Regions from separate parts of the Secundilactobacillus malefermentans genome, predicted to be linked through region 2. Evidence: predicted binding sites of a transcription regulator. Region 2 holds the regulator's gene; the other holds the start of a gene.
What was found. The regulator Rex, encoded in region 2, represses fermentation and respiration genes when NADH is low (regulators of the CRP and FNR family bind a similar motif). The targets are predictions, from matches to a motif close to TTGTGAANTANTTCACAA.
Positions count from the first base shown of each region.

Region 1 (3,184 bases), 470 kb from region 2:
GACGGTGTGAATGACATTTTGGCTTTGCGTCAGGCCGACTGTGGTATCGCGATGGCAAGTGGAAGCGAAGCCGCAAAGAGTATTTCTGACTTTGTTCTCATTCACTCCAACTTTGATGCAATGATTGCCGTTCTAAATGAAGGGCGCCGGGTTATTAATAATATTGAGCAAGTTGCGTCGCTATATCTCATTAAAACGATGTACTCCGTTGCACTGAGCCTCTTATTTATCTTCTTAAAGAGTGGCTATCCGTTCCAGCCGATTCAATTAACGCCGATTTCAACGCTGATGGTTGGAATTCCGTCCTTCGTGTTGGCATTGGAACCAAATTATGGTCGAATTACGGATCGGTTTATGAAACAAGTAATGGAGGTCGCAGTTCCAGCGGCAATTTGCGTGGTCGGGTACATTTCGGTCATTTTCATCGTTGGTGGCGGGGTGTTTGGCTTGAAATATGCGCAAACCTCAACGTTGAGCGTCATTTTGACGGGGGCGGTTTGTCTCACTGCTCTGATCACGGTTTCAAGGCCACTCAATCGACTAAAGGTTTTACTGCTGACGACGATGGCAACCCTCTTTATTATCACCGTTGTTTTCTTTAGTCACTTGTTCTCACTGGTCTCACTCTTCAATTTGGGATTAGCGATGCTTTACATTCCATTGCTGGTAACCGTTTATCCGATTTACTTTGTGGTACAGGAACTCTTGGGAAAACGCGTATTTAGTAAAATCAAATGGAAGACCATTAAATAATCATAAAATAGCAGATTACCTAGTGTAATAAACTAGGTAATCTGCTATTATTTAGGTAACAGCTAAAGGAGTGATTTTTTATGAAGGGTTATGAAAAATACCAACAGTGGGAACGGCAAATTCGCCAAGTTTCCCTGCCACACTGGTCAGAATTACCAAAATTTGATTTGTACATGGATCAAGTACTGGCATTTTTGAATGGCACGTTGGGGGCGCTTGGGCTTGAAACTGTGACGGCTCCTATGGTAAATAACTACGTGAAGCATAAAATTATCATCGCGCCAGTCAAGAAGAAATACCAAACGATGCATTTAGTCGACTTGATTATGATTAGCCTCTTGAAGCCAATGTTTTCAATGGAAACTATTCGATCGGGGATGGATCAAGTCACTGCGGGCGATTTTCCAAAACAGGCCTACGATAACTTCATTGATGCACTGAACGATAGCCTCGCCCATTTGGGTGAAGATCGGAAAGAGCCTCAGTCGTCTAACTTAAATCAAAAATTGATGCAGGTGGCGGTGGATGCAGTTGTTGATAGTATCCAAGCAAAACAATTATTGTCATTAATTGAGCGACCCTTGAGAAAAATAGATAAGGCAAAAAAATAAAAAATTTTATGATGAGTCCAACTTTATTGTTGGGCTCATTTTTTGTGTCAAAAGCCAGACAACGTTCAATCATTCACATAACAGCAAAGAAACCGCTTTCAAAAGTTATCACTTTTTATAAAGCGATACAAGTATTGATATAATAGTGTTAGATAGACAATAAAAAAATAAAAAAATAGTTCATCAAATTGGTTTACATTTTAAAAAGGTGTGATAATATAGAGAATGTGAAAAACATAACAATAGAGAAAACAATTTATTGGAGGTTATTGATAATGCTAAAAGAGATTAAGAAGACCACAATTAAAATAGATAAAAATGAATCAGTTGACCAAATGATTGACCGTTTAACAAAGAAAGCCCATGAAGCCCTTTGTGCCATGGATGATTTTACCCAAGAACAAGTTGACCACATCGTTCACCAGATGGCGATGGCCGGACTTGATAACCATATGAAGCTTGCTAAACTCGCATACGCTGAAACTGGCCGTGGTGTTGTTGAAGACAAAGCAATCAAGAACATTTTTGCAACAGAAGAAATTTGGAACAGTATTAAAAATGACAGAACCGTTGGGATCATTAATGATGATCGTGAACGTGAATTAATCACAGTTGCAGAACCACTCGGTATTTTAGCCGGTGTGACACCAGTTACCAACCCAACTTCAACTACTTTATTTAAGGCATTAATTGCTGTTAAGACGCGTAACCCAATTATTTTCGCCTTTCACCCACAAGCTCAAAAATCTTCCGTTGAAGCTGCCCGAATCGTTGCCGAAGCTGCTGTAAATGCTGGAGCACCTGAAGGCGTTGTTCAATGGATTGATAAGCCAAGTATTGAAGCAACTTCAGCTTTGATGAACCACCCAATGGTTGCGTCAGTTCTTGCAACTGGTGGTCCTGGTATGGTTAAAGCAGCTTACTCAACTGGCAAGCCTGCTTTAGGGGTTGGTCCTGGTAATGGCCCAGCTTACATTGAAAAAACAGCCAAAATCAAGCGTGCTGTAAATGATATTGTACTTTCAAAAACGTTTGATAACGGAATGGTTTGTGCTTCTGAAAACAGTGCCATCATTGACGCGGACATCTACAAAGACGTTAAGGATGAAATGGAGAAACGGAAGGTTTACTTCATTAAAAAGGCAGACCACAAGAAATTAGCCGATGCAATGTTTGATACAAAGCGCGGCGGTGTAAAGGGTCCAATCGCTGGTATGTCAGCTGTTAAGATTGCTGAACTTGCTGGAATTGATGTTCCAGAAGATACAAAGGTCTTGGCTGCAGAAATTACCAAAGTTGGCCCAGAAGACTGGTTATCAGCTGAAAAACTTTCACCAGTGCTATCAATTTACAAATCAAAGGATCACAAAGATGCCTTTAGATTAGCTAACGACTTACTTCACTTTGGTGGACTCGGTCATACGGCTGCCATTCATACGGAAGATGACGATTTAGCAACTGAATTTGGCATCAAGATGAAGGCAAGTCGAGTTCTTGTTAACACACCATCAGCAATTGGTGGGATTGGGAACATTTATAACGAAATGATTCCTTCATTAACACTTGGAACTGGTTCATGGGGTAAGAACTCCGTATCACATAACGTTTCCTCATTTGACCTGCTTAATATCAAAACGATCGCAAAGAGGCGGAATAACATGCAATGGGTTAAGTTACCACGAGTTTACTTCGAAAAGACGTCAGTTCGTTACCTTAACTCTATGCCAGGCATCAGCAAAGTATTCATCGTCGCTTCTCCTTCAATGATTGAACACGGATACGTTGACAAAGTGTTAGGTGAGCTCAAACGCCGTCCTAAT
Region 1 is NZ_CP042371.1:1,067,210-1,070,393, forward strand. Features, by position in the region: gene FGL90_RS05095 (HAD-IC family P-type ATPase) at 1-753, shown strand, start outside; gene FGL90_RS05100 (DUF1836 domain-containing protein) at 834-1,364, shown strand; gene adhE (bifunctional acetaldehyde-CoA/alcohol dehydrogenase) at 1,640-3,184, shown strand, end outside.
Region 1: the regulator Rex is predicted to act here: its motif matches at 1,590-1,607, upstream of adhE (bifunctional acetaldehyde-CoA/alcohol dehydrogenase).

Region 2 (3,184 bases):
TCAAATTGCATTCCTTCAACAACGTCTAAACTCGTATCAACACCACGTGATTCCTCAATCGTGATGACACCATCATTGCCAACCTTGTCCATTGCATCAGCAATTAGCTTACCAACTTCTTCGTTTGAAGAAGAAATTGAAGCGATTTGAGCAATATCATCCTTAGTGGTTACCTTATGTGACATTTTGTGGAGTGCAGCAACAGCTTCAACGGTTGCTTTTTCAATCCCACGACGAATGCCAACAGGGTTTGCACCAGCAGTCACGTTTTTCATTCCTTCAGTAACGATAGCTTGCGTTAAAACAGTGGCCGTTGTTGTTCCGTCACCAGCAATATCGTTCGTCTTTGAAGCAACTTCAGCAACTAATTTAGCACCCAAGTTTTCGAAATGATCCTTTAACTCAACTGCCTTTGCAATCGTTACACCATCATTAGTAATGGTTGGGTTACCGTAAGATTGTTCGAGCACAACGTTACGTCCCTTAGGACCAATGGTTGTCTTTACTGTGTTTGCTAATTGATCAACACCACGTAACATAGCGCTACGAGCGTCTTCAGAGAATTTTATTTCTTTTGCCATTTATTTTCACCTCATCAATAATTTTTTATTATTCTACAATCGCAATGATATCTTTGCCATGAACAACTAAGTATGACTTGTCGCCATCTTTGACGTCAGTACCTGCATACTTGTCAAACAAAACAGTGTCTCCTATTTTTACATCGGGCGCAATTTCTTTGCCACTTTCCAGTAAAGTACCTTTGCCGACTGCAACTACTTTTGCAGTTTGTGGTTTTTCTTGCGCATTACTTGCAAGGACAATGCCACCAACAGTTTGTTCCTCTTCTTCTTGTGCCTCTAAAACGACACGATCACCTAATGGTTTTAACACGTGAATCCCTCCAATAAAGCTTTTTTATGTTTTTTTGTACTGTTAGCACTTGAATACTTCAAGTGCTAATCACAATTACAACTATATGATTTTTTATATCATAATGCAAGTCATTTACTCCGCAAAAAAAGTGACGTTGCCATTGCAACATCACTTTGAAATTAAGACTGATAATTATCTAGGAAGTAAATGAGTGTTTGTAATTCATTCGTCAAATCAACGTTTTGAACTCGGACATCATCTGGCACTGTCACTCTGAGAGGTGTAAAGTTTAAGATTCCTTTTACGCCACCCTTAACGACATCATCCGTCACTGATTGTGCAACGTTAGACGGAACAGTAATGATAACCACTTCAATTTGTTGGTCTTTTAATTGTTCCTGTAATTGATTCATTGGATAAATTGGAACGCTACTTTGAATAGTATTAACAATATCCTCTTTTACATCAAAGGCAGCACTAATTCGAACGTTACTATTTTGGTGGAAATTAAAGTTTAGAAGTGCGTTCCCTAAATTACCAACACCAATAAGCGCAACGTTTGTTAACGTGTCTTGGTTTAAAATTTTCTTGAAGAACTCAAGTAATTTTTCAACATCATAACCGTAGCCACGTTTACCTAAAGCCCCAAAATATGAAAAATCACGGCGAATCGTAGCCGAATCAACCTTAACTGCTTCTGATAGTTCCGTTGAAGAAACCCTCAGCTTATCTGAATCCTTTAAAATATTTAAATAACGATAATAAATGGGTAACCGTTTGGCAGTTGCCCGTGGTATTTTGGTTTCACTCAAAATGTTTCCCTCCTTGATTATTCCATCACCCTATACGATTTGGCTGATTACTTAATTAGATTGTGAATTTATATTTCCTAGTTATTGTAGCATAAACGCCCTTCTTGTGAAATGATTTGCAAAATTTTATCTGAATCCCCTGTCTTATAGGTAATCAAATATGATAAAATAGTTTCACTATACACGAAAGGTTGATGGCAATTATGCTCCTACAAGTTCAACACGTTACTCGTCGATTTGGCGCGGATCCCTTATTTGAAAATGTAAACTTAGATGTGCCAGATAATGGAAGAGTTGCGTTAGTTGGCCGAAACGGTGCAGGTAAATCAACCTTAATTCACATTATTACCGGTGAAGAGGCTCCAGACGAAGGTCAGGTGACGATGAAACGTGGCTTAACTATTGGCTACCTTGCACAGGATACGGGTCTTGATTCTGATAAAACCGTTTGGGAAGAAATGCTAAGTGTCTTCGCTGGTCTCATTGAAATGGAAGCCAAGATTCATCAATTAGAAGCCAAGATGAGCGATCCGGAAGTCATTCAGAACGAACAATTATTTGAAGAGACTTCCGTACAGTACGACCATCTACAGCATGAGTTTCGCGAACAAAACGGCTTTGGCTATCAAGCTGAAATTCGTGGCGTCCTTCATGGATTCGAGTTTGATGAATCTTACTACGACCGTAATATTACAACGTTATCGGGTGGGCAAAAAACACAACTTGCCCTTGCGAAACTTCTACTGGAAAAACGGGACCTCCTTATTCTTGATGAGCCTACCAACCATTTGGATGTCGAAACGCTGACCTGGCTTGAAGGCTATATTCAATCCTATAAGGGTGCCCTGCTGATTGTTTCCCATGACCGATACTTCCTAGACAGAATTGTGACCGAAGTTTATGACATGTCATTAGGGTCAGTTGCACACTACAAAGGTAACTATTCCAAGTTCATGACCCTCAAAGCGGAGAAGCTCAAACGGGAATGGAAAGAATATGAAAAGCAGCAAACAAAAATTACCCAGCTCGAAGATTTTGTGAATAAAAACATCGTTCGTGCCTCCACAACAAAACGCGCCCAGTCCCGCCGGAAACAACTCGAAAAAATGGACGTCATTGATCGCCCAGAGAATGAAGACAAGGTCGCCCGCTTTAGATTTGATTCTTCTCGGACCAGCGGAAATATTGTTCTAACTGTTAAAGATTTAGCAGTGGGCTACGGTCTCCAGAAAGTCTTATCAGAGCCAATCAACCTAAACATTAAAAAGCACCAATCCATTGCAATTGTTGGCCCAAATGGTGTGGGAAAATCAACCCTCCTCAAAACAATTTTAGGTCGAATTCCCGCCATCCGTGGAACCGTCGAATTAGGAACTGGCGTCGATATTGGTTATTACGATCAAGAACAAGCGTCTCTTCACGATAAAAAAACGGTACTTGCTGAGTTGTGGGACGATCATCCTACTACTCCTGAAGCGGATATCCGCTCTATCCTA
Region 2 is NZ_CP042371.1:1,538,976-1,542,159, reverse strand. Features, by position in the region: gene groL (chaperonin GroEL) at 1-581, opposite strand, end outside; gene groES (co-chaperone GroES) at 610-894, opposite strand; gene FGL90_RS07470 (redox-sensing transcriptional repressor Rex) at 1,056-1,688, opposite strand; gene FGL90_RS07465 (ABC-F family ATP-binding cassette domain-containing protein) at 1,889-3,184, shown strand, end outside.